DNA from 2 places in the Microbacterium horticulturae genome. Region 2 is predicted to be linked to the other one. Evidence: riboswitches for the same ligand, from Rfam matches in the RefSeq annotation. Region 2 holds a riboswitch; the other holds the start of a gene.
What was found. Region 2 has a riboswitch for ZMP and ZTP ahead of glyA (serine hydroxymethyltransferase). Riboswitches for the same ligand answer to the same signal wherever they lie in the genome.
Positions count from the first base shown of each region.

Region 1: linked by a shared signal. The riboswitch ahead of PU630_RS00745 (hypothetical protein) and the one ahead of glyA (serine hydroxymethyltransferase) in region 2 are both predicted to bind ZMP and ZTP.

Region 1 is NZ_CP119108.1:150,203-157,643, reverse strand. It holds gene PU630_RS00760 (SDR family oxidoreductase) at 1-810, shown strand, start outside; gene PU630_RS00755 (DUF4262 domain-containing protein) at 979-1,500, shown strand; gene PU630_RS00750 (DEAD/DEAH box helicase) at 1,514-4,081, opposite strand; ZMP/ZTP riboswitch at 4,126-4,205, shown strand; gene PU630_RS00745 (hypothetical protein) at 4,252-5,367, shown strand; gene PU630_RS00740 (GNAT family N-acetyltransferase) at 5,447-5,743, shown strand; gene PU630_RS00735 (GNAT family N-acetyltransferase) at 5,736-6,050, shown strand; gene PU630_RS00730 (ECF transporter S component) at 6,084-6,638, shown strand; gene PU630_RS00725 (ABC transporter ATP-binding protein) at 6,640-7,441, shown strand, end outside.
Region 2 is NZ_CP119108.1:2,591,522-2,598,962, forward strand. It holds gene PU630_RS12385 (bifunctional methylenetetrahydrofolate dehydrogenase/methenyltetrahydrofolate cyclohydrolase) at 1-714, opposite strand, end outside; gene glyA (serine hydroxymethyltransferase) at 903-2,177, opposite strand; ZMP/ZTP riboswitch at 2,217-2,299, opposite strand; gene PU630_RS12395 (family 20 glycosylhydrolase) at 2,355-3,881, shown strand; gene nagA (N-acetylglucosamine-6-phosphate deacetylase) at 3,883-5,028, shown strand; gene PU630_RS12405 (alpha-galactosidase) at 5,337-7,441, opposite strand, start outside.

The DNA.
Region 1 (7,441 bases), 1.2 Mb from region 2:
TTCGCACGCCTGGGCGCGAGCGTGTTCATCCACCACTTCGCGCCTCACGACGCGGATCAGCCGTGGGGCGACGACGACCTCGACGCGCTGCGCGCCGAACTGCGCGGGATGCTGCACCCCGGCGCCCGGCTCGGCGATGCCTCTGCCGACCTGCGTGACGCGGACACGATCGAGCCGCTCGTTGCCGCGGCGCACGCGCTGACCGGGCGACTCGACATCCTCGTCTGCAACCACGCGCGCAGCGGCGGCGACGGCTCGCTGCTCGACCAGACCGCGGCATCCCTCGACGCCTTCTGGGAGACGAACACCCGCTCGACGCTGCTGCTCACGCGGGCGTTCGCAGCGCTGCACGCGGACAGGGGCAGTGCCGCGCCGGCCGCAGGACCCGGCGACGTCGCACCGGCCCGCCCCGGCGAGCGCGCCGGGCGAGCCGAGCCCTTCGCCGCACCGACCGGTCGCGTCTTCTGGATGACCTCCGGTCAGCAGGACGGTCCGATGCCCGGCGAGGTCGCGTACGCCGCCAGCAAGGCGGCGCTCGCCGGCGTCACGAAGACGATCGCGGCCGACCTGCTCGATCTCGGGATCATCCTCAACACGATCAACCCCGGGCCGGTGAACACCGGATACCTCGACCCAGAGACGACCGATCGCCCGCTCGACGAGATCGAGACGTGGATGCGCGCCACCCCGTTCGGCCGCTACGGCCAGCCGGCCGATCCGGCGCGGCTCATCGGCTGGCTCGCGACGCCGGCGGCCGCGTGGGTGGTCGGGCAGGTGCTGACGACCGACGGCGGGCTGTCGCTGGGGTGATGGGGCGGGATGCCGCGGCCCGCGCCGACCCGCAGCTCAGCACGTCTGCGGCGCGCGACGCTCTGCACGACGCCCTGTGGATAACCACGATGCGTTGTCCGTGACCCGGGCTATCGTGCTCAGCACGTGCCCTCAACCCCATCCACCCACTCCGAGAGGAACGCCTTCATGTCACCGACGCCCACACCCCAGCAGAGCGCCTGGCTCGATCAAGACGACGCGCGCGTCGCCGACGTCATCCGCCGCCATGGCGTCTGCCTGCAACTCATCGGCATGGGCACGTGCTCCGTTCCCGGCTGCACCTGCTCGGCCGAGTCGAAAAGGCCGTTCGCCTACACGATCGGGCTGTTCGGCATTGCCCATCCCGAGCTCGTCATCGTCGGCGTCGGAATGCCGGAGGTCGCATCCGTCCTCAACTCCGCCGCGCGGCTCGTGCTCGACGGGGCTCGCCTCACCCCGGGCGAGAACGTCGTGCTTCCCTGCTGGGACAGGCGCATCTTCGTCGAGGAAGTGCCGAATCCCGGCGACATCGCCTTCGGTGCCAACCGGCATTATCAGCGCCCGGCTGAGGCATCGGTTCCCCTGCTGCAATTGACCTACACCGACAATCGGGGACGGTTCCCGTGGGATCCGAGGTACACCGGAGCGCGCCGCCGCCAGCCGCGCCCCGGAGAATGGGATGCGCGCTGAGACCGGCTCGACCCTACAGCCGCACGACCTCGGCGACGCGCACGACAGCGGCGCCGGCCTCCGCCGACGCTTCCAGGTTGACGACCGCCCGGATGCGCCAGTCGTGGTCGCCCTCCGGGTCGTCGATCGTCTGCTCGACGCGCCACTGGCCGGACGACTCGGCTCCGGACTCGTCGATCGCGCACAGCCGCGGCGAGCGCGCCGGTCCCCCGACGAGAATCGCATCATGCTCGGCGAAGTACTCATCGAGCACCGCGGGCCACGAGACATCGGGGTCGAGCTCGATCAGCTCGTCATCGCGCTGCAGCGCCGCCAGCTGCACACGCCGGAACAGTTCGTTACGCACGAGCACCGTGAACGCGCGGTGGTTCGCGACGACCGAGGGCGGCGCCGGCGGCACGACAGGCTCGTCCGAACCCGAGGCCGCAGGATGCACGAGCTCCTCCCACTCATCGACAAGGCTCGAGTCGACCTGGCGCACGAGCTCGCCGAGCCACTCGATGACATCGAGCAGCTCAGAGGTGCGCGCCTCCCGCGGAACGGTCTGCCGAATGGCCCGGTACGCGTCCGACAGGTACCGCAGCACGAGGCCCTCGCTGCGCGCGAGCTGGTAGAACGACACGAACTCCGCGAACGACATCGCCCGCTCGAACATGTCGCGCACCACCGACTTGGGCGACAGCGCGAAGTCGCGCACCCACGGCTGGCTCGACGCGAACACCTCGAACGACTGGTGCAGCAGCTCGTCGAGCGGCTTCGGGTAGGTGACCTCTTCGAGCGCGTCCATGCGCTGGTCGTAGTCGAGCCCGTCGGCCTTCATCGCAGCCACAGCTTCGCCCCGTGCCTTGTACTCCTGCTGCGCGAGGATCGCCCGCGGGTCGTCGAGCGTCGCCTCGATGATGCTCACGACGTCGAGCGCATAGTGGCCCGAGCCGGCGGCTCCCCGTTCATCGGACGGGTCGAGCACTTCGATCGCCGCGAGGGCGAACGGCGACAGCGGCTGGTTCAGTGCGAAGTTCGGCTGCAGGTCGACGGTGAGGTGGATGTCGGAACCCGACACCTCCACGATCCCTGCATCGCGCAGCGTGCGGAAGATCGCCAACGCCCGCCGCGCCAGCGCGAACTGCTGTGCCCGGGTCTGGTGGTTGTCGAAGACGAGCGACCGGACGTGGGCGAACACGTCGCCGCCGCGCGCTATGACGTTGATGAGCATGGCCGCCGACAGCTGCAACTGGGGCACAAGCGCCTCGGGCGCGGCATCCACCAGTCTCTCGAACGGGCCCTTGCCCCAGTTGACGGCGCCCGTCGGAGCCTTCTTGCGCACGATCTTCTTGCGCTTGGCGGGGTTGTCGGCGGCCTTCGCCAGCGCCGCCGCGTTCTCGATCTCCCACTCCGGCGCCATCACGACGACGTTGCCGTAGGGGTCATAGCCTGCGCGTCCCGCCCGGCCGGCGACCTGGTGGAACTCGCGCGCCGTGAGCTGGCGCATCCGGGTCCCGTCGAACTTCGCGAGCTCGGTGACCACGACCGTGCGGATGGGCACGTTGATGCCGACGCCGAGCGTGTCGGTTCCGCAGATCACGCGCAGCAGGCCGCGCTGGGCGAGTGTCTCGACGAGGCGCCGATACCGCGGCAGCATGCCCGCATGGTGGATGCCGATACCGCCGCGCACGAGTCGCGACAGCGTCTTGCCGAACCCGGTCGAGAAGCGGAAGTCGCCCAGTGCCTCGGCGATCTGATCACGCTGCTCGCGCGAGGCGATCTTCATGCTCGACAGCGCCTGCGCGCGCTCGACGGCGGCGGCCTGCGAGAAGTGCACGATGTACACCGGTACTTCGCGGTCGCTCAGCAACAGTTCGAGCACCTCGTGCACCGGCCGGATCTCGTACGAGAAGTGCAGCGGCACCGGCCGTTCGACGCCGGTGACCTGCGCAACCGGGCGCTCGGTGCGCCGTTCGAGGTCTTCGGCGAGCGCCGTGACATCGCCGAGGGTCGCCGACATGAGCAGGAACTGCGCGTGCGGCATGAGCAGCAGCGGCACCTGCCACGCCCACCCGCGGTCGGGGTCGCCGTAGAAGTGGAACTCGTCCATGACGACCTGGTCCACCGGGCCCACGCGCCCGGAGGCTCCGGGCGCCGCGTCAGCGGCGTCTGGAGTGGGCGTGGGGAGCGTCTCGTCGCCGTGCCGCAGCGCCATGTTCGCGAGGATCTCGGCCGTGCAGCACACTATGGGCGCATCGGGGTTGACCGACGAGTCACCGGTGACCATGCCCACGTTCTCGGCGCCGAAGATCTCGACGAGTGCGAAGAACTTCTCGCTGACGAGCGCCTTGATCGGCGCCGTATAGAAGGAACGACGACCGGATGCCACGGCCGCCGCGTGCGCCGCGATCGCGACGAGCGACTTGCCGGTTCCGGTGGGCGTCGACAGGATCACGTGCGAACCCGAGACCAGTTCGATCACGGCCTCGTCCTGCGCCGGGTACAGGGTCAGCCCGCGACCCTCCGCCCACCCGACGAACCCGTCGTAGACGGCGTCGTCATCGGCACCGCGCACACGGTCGAGAAGGGAGGGGTTCACCCCTCGAGTCTGCCTCACATGTCTGGCATCCCCTGAGCGAGTACCCTGGAAGACGCGACTGGCGTGGCCGGATTCACCGGCAGGGAGCGCAGTAAGACCGGCATCGCCCGCCTGGGTGCCCATCGAGACCACCGTCGACGCGACAGCGCCGACCGACCAGGAGCACCCGCATGCGCTACGGAATGAACCCGCACCAGGAAGCCTCTGTCACCGGCGGCCCCACGATCCGCAACGGGGCCCCGTCGATGATCAACTACCTCGACGCCCTGAACGCCTACGCGCTGGTCCGCGAGGCCGATGACGTTACGGGCCGGCCGGCCGCGGCATCCTTCAAGCACGTCTCCCCTGCCGGCGCGGCCGTTGCCGGCCTCGTCGACGACACCGCGCGCGAGACCTGGAACCTCGAGGGCGCCGACGGCCTGCTCTCCGCCTACGTGCGGGCGCGCGACGCCGATCCCAAGTCGTCGTTCGGCGACGTGATCGCGCTGTCGCGTCCGGTCGATGCGGCCACGGCCGAGTTCTTGCGCACGATGATCTGCGATGCGTTGATCGCCCCCGGCTTCGACGAGGGCACGCTCGAGGTGCTCAGTGCCAAGCGGGGCGGAAAGTTCCTCGTCTTCGAAGTCGATCCCGACGCCGAGGTGCCGACCCGCGAGCGCCGCGACATCATGGGCGCCACGCTGATCCAGGATCGGGATGCCGCAGACCTGGCCGCAGCCCTCCCCGACGACCTCGAGCGCCACGTCCGCGAAGACGCACTGATCGGCATGGCCGCCGCGCGCTACACCCAGTCCAACTCGGTCGTGTTCGTTAAAGACGGCGCGGCGATCGGCATCGGCGCGGGGCAGCAGAACCGCGTCGACTGCGTGCGGCTGGCCGGTTCCAAGGCGCGCGTGTGGTGGCTGCGCCGGCACCCGCTCGTGCGCGACCTGCCGGTCATCGAGGGGATGAAGCGCCAGGACCGCGTGAACTGGCAGATCCGTTTCGCAGGCCACGAGATGACCCGGCTGCAGCTTGAGGAGTTCGGGCGCCTGTTCGGCGACCAGGCCCTGTCCGCTTACGACGAGCCGCTGTGGCGCGACGCGTGGGCGCGCGAGCTGACCGGCGTCACGATGGTGTCAGACGGCTTCCTCCCCTTCCGCGACAACGTCGACCATGCCGCCGAGTTCGGCGTGACGACGATCGTCGAGCCGGGCGGATCGACCCGTGCCGACGAGGTCGAGGCCGCCTGTATGGAGCTCGGCATCGCGCGCGTGCAGACGGGGCTGCGCCTCTTCCACCACTGAGCCGGGTCATCTGCCCGCAGCCTCTGGCGGAACACACGCCGCCCTCCGTACGTTGGAGCCAGCGACGAGAGGAGCCCCGATGGCTGAGACGACCGTCGAGCGCGACGACGAGAACGCCCGGTACACGATCGCTGTGGACGGCGAGCTGGCCGGTTACACCGAGATCCAGCCCGACGGCGAGGGACGGCTGCGCATGCCGCACACCGTGATCATCCCATCGTTCCGCGGACAGGGGCTTGCCGGCGCCCTGGTCGCGGGCGCGCTGGCCGACATCGCCGCCCGCGGCGAGACTGTCGTGCCGCTGTGCCCCGTGGTCCGCAAGTACCTGCGTGAGAACGAGGTCGAGGGGCTGGGCGTGGAGTGGCCGGATGCCTGACCCGACCCCGACCGTCACCTTCAACGAGGCCCGCAGCCGCTACGAGATCGACGTGGACGGCGTGCTCGGCGGATATGCCGTCGTGGAGCCGACCGGCGCGGGGGTCGTGCGGTTTCCCGAGACCGTGATCGACCCGGCCTTTCGGGAGAAGGGTCTGGGCAGTCGGCTCATCGATGAGGCGCTGCGGGATGCCGCGGCCCGCGGCCAGACGGTCGTTCCGCTGTGCCCGTTCGTGCGGAGCTTTCTGCGTGACCACGAGGTGCCGGGTCTGCAGATAGCGTGGCCACCCGGGATCGACCAAGGTTAGGTTCGCCTCACCTTGCCCCAATAGAATGGCCTGATGCCCGCCCGCGCTGTTCTGTCGACCCGCACGCTGCTCGTGTGCGCGGCGATCGGCGTCGCCACCGGCATCCTCGGCGGCATCGCCGGATGGATCACCCCCGTCGTCGTCGTGACCCTCCCCATGGTGTACGGCTTCGTGCTGGGCGTGCACGTGATCCCCGGCATCATCGCGCAAGAGGTGCTGCGCCTGCCCTGGGTGGCGCTGCTCACACACGTGCTCGCCGCCCTCGTCTCCAGCGCGGCAGCTCCCCAGTGGGCAGCGCGGTTCCTGGGCACCGCGCTGCTGTTCGGCGGCATCCAAGAGCTCGTGGCCGCTGTCACCCGCTACCGCGAGTGGCGTGCGTGGCGCTTCTTCGTCTCGGCGGTGATCATCGGCATCATGGTCGCGTTCGTCGTCTGGATGGTCGTCGACCTCGCCACCTTCCCCCTCTGGGCGCAGATCTCGTACCTCGTCTGCGCGGTGCTCGGCCCCGTCGCCTGGACGGCGCTCGGCCTTCTCGTGGGAACGAAGTTGCGCCAGGCCGGCATCGGCCGCCGCGCGGGCCGGAGCTGACATGTCGCTCCTGCGCGTGCAGGACCTCGCCGTGCGGCACGACGGCGAGGCCGTGTTCGCCCCCTCGAGCGCATCGTTCACCGTGGAGCCGGGCGAGGTCGTGCTGCTGCTCGGCCCGAGCGGTTCGGGCAAATCCACCCTCGCGCTGACGCTCAACGGGCTCATCCCGCACGACATCGAGGCCGAGGTACGCGGCAGCGTCACCGTGGACGGGATGGATGCGGCATCCACCCCCGTCTCCCGCCTCGCGACCCGTGTCGGCATGGTCTTCCAAGACCCCGACGCGCAGCTGGTCACCGGCACCGTGCTCGATGAGGTCGCGTTCGGCCCTGAGAACCTGCGGCTCCCGGTCAGCCAGGTGCTCGCGCGCAGCGAAGACGCCCTGCGCCGCGTCGGGCTGTGGGAGCGCCGCGACGACAGTCCCGACGCGCTCTCGGGCGGCGGCCGTCAGCGTCTCGCCATCGCCGCGGCGCTGGCCCTCGGTTCACCGCTGCTCGTGCTCGACGAGCCCACGGCCAACCTCGACCCGCGCGGCGTCGACGAGGTCTCCGCGACGGTCGGCGAGATCGTCGCGGCAGGCGACCGCGCCGTCGTGCTCGTCGAGCACAACCTCGATCAGGCGATCGGCTTCGTCGACCGGGTGGTGGTGATGGATGCCTCGGGCCGCACCATCGCCGACGGCCCGGCCGCCGACATCCTGCGCAGCCGCGCCGCCGAGCTGCACGAGCTGGGCGTCTGGCTGCCGACGGCGACGCTCGCAGCCCTGCGGATGCGTCGCGCCGGGTATGTGCTCGAGCCGTTGC
Region 2 (7,441 bases):
CGTCACGCCCACATCGAGCACGGCGGCTCCCGGCTTGACGTCCTCCGGGCGCACGATGTGCTTGACGCCGGCCGCTGCGACGATAACGTCGGCCTGCCGCAGATACGACGGCAGATCCACCGTGCCGGTGTGGGTCAGCGTCACCGTCGCGTTGATGTCGCGGCGCGTCAGCAGCAGCCCGATCGATCGGCCGATCGTCACGCCGCGTCCGACGACGACCACGTGCTTGCCCTTCAGGTCGTAGTCGTTGCGCAGCAGCAGCTCGATGACCCCGCGCGGCGTGCACGGCAGGGGCGTGGTGATCGGCGCGTTGACGTTGAGCACCAGGCGCCCCAGGTTGGTGGGGTGCAGGCCGTCGGCATCCTTGGCCGGATCGATCCGCTCGAGGATCGCATCGGTGTCGAGATGCTTCGGCAGCGGCAGCTGCACGATGTACCCGTGGCAGGTGGGGTCGGCGTTGAGCCGGTCGATCGCCGCCTCGACCTCTTGCTGCGTCGACTCGGCGGGCAGCTCGACCTGGATCGAGTTCATCCCGATCGCCTCGGACTGCCGGTGCTTCATGCCCACGTACAGCTGCGATGCGGGATCGCCGCCCACGAGCACCGTCGCGATGCCCGGCGTGACACCGCGTTCCTTGAGAGCTGCGACCCGCTCGGCCAGCTCCTGCTTGATCGCCGCGGATGCGGCCTTTCCGTCCAGCTTCACTGCGGTCATCGTGGTCTCCTCGAGTAGGGGTTCATGTTCGCCGCCCTCCTCCACCGTGAGAGTGCACCTGGTGGACGAGAGATAGGGAAACAACCTCTCCTTCGTCCACCAGCTGCACTCTCACCGAAAGAGGAGGGAGGGTGGATGCCGCGGGCCGCGGCGCGGTCGGCGAGTGCGGCCCAGCAGCATCCCCCGGACTACTGCTGCAGGTCGGGGTACAGCGGGAAGGCCGCCGTCAGCGCCGCCACGCGGGTGCGCAGAGCGGCGACGTCGGGGTTCGGCTTGAGCGCCTGCGCGATGACGTCGGCCACCTCGGTGAACTCGGCGTCGCCGAAGCCGCGGGTCGCCAGCGCCGGGGTGCCGATGCGCAGGCCGCTGGTCACCATCGGCGGGCGCGGGTCGTTGGGCACCGCGTTGCGGTTCACCGTGATGTGGATATCGTGCAGCAGGTCTTCGGCCTGCTTGCCGTCGATGGGCGCCTCGCGCAGATCCACGAGCACAAGGTGCACGTCGGTGCCGCCCGAGCGGACGGCGACCCCGGCATCCTTCACATCCTGCTGCGACAGGCGGTCGGCGATGATCGCGGCGCCCGAGATGACGCGCTCCTGGCGCTCTTTGAATTCCGGCGTGCCGGCGATCTTGAACGCGGTGGCCTTCGCGGCGATCACGTGCATGAGCGGGCCGCCCTGCTGGCCCGGGAAGACGGCGCTGTTGATCTTCTTCGCGATATCGGCGTCGTTGGTGAGGATGAAGCCCGAGCGGGGGCCGCCGATCGTCTTGTGCACGGTCGACGAGACGACGTGCGCGTGCGGCACGGGCGACGGGTGCACACCGGCGGCCACGAGGCCGGCGAAGTGCGCCATGTCGACCCACAGGTAGGCGCCGACCTCGTCGGCGATCTCGCGGAAGCGCGCGAAGTCGAGGTGACGAGGGTAGGCCGACCAGCCCGCGATGATCACCTTGGGCTTGTGCTCAAGCGCGAGGCGGTGCACCTCTTCCATGTCGATGAGGCTGGTCTCGGGGTCCACGCCGTAGGCGACGATGTCGTACAGCCGGCCCGAGAAGTTGATCTTCATGCCGTGCGTGAGGTGACCGCCCTGGTCGAGCGACAGACCCAGCAGCGTGTCGCCGGGGCGGGCGATGGCGTGCAGCACGGCGGCGTTCGCCGTCGCGCCCGAGTGCGGCTGCACATTGGCGAACTCGGCGCCGAACAGCTCCTTGGCGCGGGCGATGGCCAGTTCCTCGGCCACGTCGACCTCTTCGCAGCCGCCGTAGTAGCGGCGGCCCGGGTAGCCCTCGGCGTACTTGTTGGTGAGCACCGAGCCCTGCGACTGCAGCACCGAGACGGGCACGAAGTTCTCAGAGGCGATCATCTCGAGGTAGCCGCGCTGGCGTTCGAGCTCACGCTCGAGCACCTGGGCGATCTCGGGATCGACCTCCGACAGGGGGGCGTTGAAATAGCGGTCGGTCATGGCGTCTCCTCGACTCGGCAGTGCACAGCGGATCGGAATCACATCGGCCCAGGCGTGCGGTCGAATGCCGGTCGGTCGCTCCCCGGTGGTGGTCCACCTCAACGCCAGTCGCGACCCCCCGAGCATACCCGATTCCCGCCCTGGCACACGGTGTCAGAGTTTGTTAGCGTTCCTTACATGCCTGCCTTCGCACCCGTGCCGTGCCCCCGGATCCAGACAGTGGATGCCACCGCCGCCCCGTTCGCTCTCTCCGAGGCATCGCGCCTCGTGACCGTGCCCGCGGGGCGCGCGACCGCGGAGCTCGCCGCGGCCGCTCTGGCGCCGGTCGTCGGGCGCACGCTCGAGGTCGCCGACGACCTCCGCCCCGCCGACGGCGACCTCGTACTCGAGTACCTCGCCGAGGACACACCGGAGACGTACACGCTCACCGTCGAACCCACCCGCATCCGCGTTCTGGGCGGTGACGAGGCCGGCCTGTTCTACGGCGTGCAGACCCTCGTGCAGTTGCTCGCGGCATCCCCCACCATCCCCGCCCAGACCATCGACGACGCTCCCCGCTTCGCCTACCGCGGCGTGATGCTCGACGTCGCGCGCCACTTCTTCCCCGTCGAGGTCGTCGAGGGCTACATCGACCGGGCCGCGGCGCTCAAGTTCAACGCCCTGCACCTGCATCTGACCGACGACCAGGGCTGGCGCATCCGCATCGACAGCCGCCCCGAGCTGACCGACAACGCGTCGGGCACCTCCGCTCTCGGCGATCCCGGCGGGTTCTACTCGAAGGACGACTACGCGCGCATCGTACGGCACGCGGCATCCCGCCACATGATCGTCGTGCCCGAGGTCGACGCTCCCAGCCACACGCACGCGATCAGCCTCGCCTACCCTGAGCTCATGGAGCCCATCGTGCTCTCCGACCACATCCGCGAGGTCGTCGACGTCTACGGCGGGGGGATACCGGAGGCCGGGCGCCCCTACACCGGTTTCGCCGTCGGCTTCTCGGCGCTGAAGGCGCACGACGACGCGACCTACGCGTTCCTCGGCGACGTGTACCGCGAACTGGCCGAGATGACCCCGGGCCCGTATCTGCACGTGGGCGGCGACGAGGCACTGGGCATGAGCGACGACGACTTCGCAGTGTTCATGGACCGCGCGACGGCGCTGGTCTCAGACCTCGGCAAGACGCCGATCGCGTGGCACGAGGCCGGTTCGTCATCCGGGCTCTCGCCCGACACCATCGGGCAGTACTGGGGCTTCGTCACGCCCACCGACGGCATGGACGAGAAGACCCGCACGTTCGTGCGCGCAGGCGCCCGCGTCATCCTCTCCCCTGCCGACGCCATCTACCTCGACATGAAGCTGACCGCCGACAGCCCGACCGGCCTGACCTGGGCGAACGGACCCACCAGCGTGCACGACGCCTACGCGTGGGAGCCGACGGCGATCATCGACGGCATCGGCGAGGCCGACATCCTCGGCGTCGAGGCGCCCCTGTGGACCGAGACCGTGCGCACACCCGGCGACATCGACGCGCAGGCGTTCCCGCGGATCGCAGCGGCCGCCGAGGCGGCATGGTCGCCGGCCGCGGCCGCGGCCGTACCCGAGCGCACATGGGACTCGTTCCGCGCCCGCGTCGGCGCCCTCGGACCCCTGTGGCGTGCTCAGGGCATCGCCTTCGCCCCGGCCGACGAGATCGACTGGGCATGACATGAGCGTCGACCGCGTCATCCACTCCGCCCGCCTCGTCGACGAGGGCCAGACGACCGACGACGCCTGGGTCGCGTTCGAGGACGGCACGGTCGCGGGTATGGGCACAGGCGACGACTGGCGCAAACTGGCGCCGCGCGACACCGACGATGCCGGCGGTGCGTGGCTGACGCCCGGATTCGTCGACATCCACGGCCACGGCGGCGGCGGCGCAGCGTTCGACGACGGCGCCGAGGCGATCGCGACGGCCCGCGCGGTGCATCGCGCGCACGGCACGACCCGCGCGGTGCTCTCGCTGGTGACCTCCTCGATCGACGATCTCGTCGCGCGCGTCACGGACATCGCGCAGCTGATGGCGCACGACACGACGATCCTCGGCACACACCTCGAGGGACCGTTTCTCGACATCGGGCACAAGGGCGCGCACACGCCGTCGCTGCTGCGCACGCCGGATGCGACATCCATCGCCCGTCTGCTCGATGCCGGTGCGGGCACCATCCGGCAGATCACCCTGGCCCCCGAACTGCCCGGCGGCCTGGAGGCGGTGCGACGCTTCACCACCGCAGGCGTCGCGGTCGCCGTCGGACACACCGACGCCGATGAGACCGCGGCTCAGGCGGCGTTCGACGCCGGCGCGACGATCCTCACCCACGCGTTCAACGCGATGCACGACATCCACCACCGCGACCCCGGCCCGGTACTGGCCGCGCTGGGAGACGAGCGTGTCACGCTCGAGGTCATCGCCGACGGGGTGCACGTGCATCCCGATGTGATCCGGCTCCTGACGACCGGCGCCCCCGGCCGTGTCGCCCTCATCACCGATGCGATGGCCGCCGCCGGCGCCCCCGACGGCGCATACTCGCTCGGCGGACTCGCCGTGACCGTCGTCGACGGTGTCGCACGGCTCACCGAGGGCGGCGCGATCGCGGGCTCGACCCTCACGCAGGATGCCGCCATCCGCCTGATGGTGCACGAGGTCGGGATGCCGCTGCCTGCCGCCATCGCCGCCGCCACGATCGTGCCCGCCCGGGCCGTCGGCGTCGCCGACCGTTTCGGAGCCCTCACCCCCGGCCATGCGGCCGACGCCGTGCTGCTGGACGAACACCTGACCGCGCAGCGGGTCTGGGTGGACGGCACACCGGCCTGACCCGCGCCGTCGCCGTCGCGCACCTTCGCGGCCGGCGACGTCATGCGCGAGCGCCGGCCACGCCGTCCGCGAGCGCGGGCCGCGTCATCCGCAGCCGCCGGCCGCGTCATCCGCGAGCGCCGGCCACGACATGCGCGAGAACACGCCCGTGCACGCTCTCGTGCGCTCAAAGCGTGCACGGGCGTGTTCTCGCGGAGAGGGGAGGCCGGCGCCGCACCGGCCGGAGCCGTGCCGGCCGACCCGAGCCGCACCGTCTGCCCGAGCCACAGCGGGCCCAAGCCGCGCCGGCCCGCCGGCCGGCGCCGCGACTACGCGACCGCGGCCACCTCGAGCACGAACGCCTGCACCGGCCACAGCGTGGGCAGCTGCAACCCGACCTCACGCAGCACCGCGCCGGGCAGCTGGATCTCGCCGGCCGAGAACCACGGCGGCGCGATCCAGCCGTGCTGCGCCGTGCCGATCTCGTCGCACACGCGCACGCGGTAGACCCTATCCTCCGCAAGGTCGCGCAGCCGCAGTCGCTCGGCGCGGGCGTCTTCGAGGGAGGAGACGGTGGCCGCCACGACCACGGCGGCTGCGGCCTCCGGCGCTGTGAACGCCGTCACCCGCCACGCCGGATCGCGCAGCTCCGGGTGCGAGGTGCGTCCCGAGTGCACGACGGCACGCAGTCGCTTGTACAGCCCGGCGAACGCCGCCACCCGGTCGCTCTCGGCCTCGTCGAGCGCGAACAGGTCCGATTCGAAGCCGGCCGAGCCCATCAAGCTCGTCGCCAACCGGTACGAAAGGTCGGTCGCGCGCCCCGAGCTGTGCGAGACCGCCGGCCCGACGTGCGCGCCGACGAGTTCGGGCGGCAGCAGCAGACCCGTCCAGCGCTGGATGTCTTGTCGTTCGACCGGGTCGTTGGAGTCGCTCGCCCACACCCGGTCGCAGACCGAGAGCGCGCCCAGGTCGGTGCGTGCACCGCCCGATGAGCACGACTCGATCTCCAGGCCGGGGTGCCGGCTCTTCAGCTCGGTGACCATCCGGAGGAACGCAAGCGTCTGCGCGTGCACACCGGGTCGCCCCTCGTGCACGCTCTCGACGAGGTCGCGGTTGTGGTCCCACTTGATCGCGTCAATGCCGAGCTTGCCCACGAGCGCGTCGATCTGCCCGAACACGTGGGCGTAGGCGTCGGGGTTCGCCAGGTCCATCACGTACTGCGTCCGCCACGAGAGCTCGGCGGCGTGGTCGAGGTGTCGCGGATCGTGCTGCAGCCAATCAGGATGCGCGCGGGCGACGTCCGAGCGGAGGCTGACCATCTCGGGCTCGAACCACAGCCCGAACTGCATGCCCAGCTCGTGCACCCGGTCGGCCAGGGGCGCCAGCCCCTCGGGCCACACGGTGCGGTCGACGACCCAGTCACCGAGGCTCGTGGTGTCGTCGCGGCGCCCGGCGAACCAGCCGTCGTCGAGCACGAACCGCTCGAAGCCGAGAGCCGCCGCGCGTTCGGCGAGCGCCCGCAGCCGCGCGGGATCGTGGTCGAAGTAGACGGCCTCCCAGGTGTTGAGCGTGAGAGGACGCGGAGAGACGGGATGCCGCGGCCGGGCCCGCAGCATCGTGTGGGTGCGGGCGGCCAGCCCGTCCATGCCGTCGGCGGAGAACACGAACGCGACAGCCGGTGCCGCATACTCGTCGCCGGCCGCGAGCGTGATCTCGCCCGGCCGCAGGAGCTCGCCGGCGCCGATGCGCGTGAGCTGGTCGGTGACGCGGTCCAGACGGTACGAGGTGTCGGCCGGCCACGCAGCGTGCACGCCCCAGACCGAGCCCGACGCCCACTGCGGCTCACCGACGCTCGCGACGAGCATCGTGGTCGCGTCGTGACCGGGGCGTCCGCGCCGGGTCTGGCGCACGGTCGCGCCGGGCGGCATGGCAGAAACCGTCGGCCGCTTCTCTCGCGACCACCGACCGTCGAACGTGAGCGTGTGCGAGGTCGTCGTCGGCACCGGCAGGCTCGGCTCGAGCCAGTCGACGTCGACCGGCTCGTCGCCGTGGTTGCGCAACACGGCGCGCACCCACACGACGCCGCCGGCGACGACCTCGATCTCTACGCGCAGCCGCAGCCTCGCAACGTCATCGACGGCCTCGACAGTGCACTGCGTCTCGTCGTGCGTGAGCGCATCGAGCTGCCAGCGCGTGCGCAGCAGAACTCCGCTCCGCCGCAGCTGCAGTCCCGGCCGCCCGCTGAACCCGTCGCCCTCGTCGGGCAGGAGCGTCGCGTCCCAGGCCGCATCGAGCGTGCCGGGTGCGGTCTGTCGATCCAGCGCGGTGCCGAGCGTCTCGAGCGCGTCGTCCTCGATACCCAGGGCCGCGCCCCAGTGCAGCATCCGGGGGAGGCCCGGGTGTGCGGCATCCACCACCACGGAGACACCGTCGC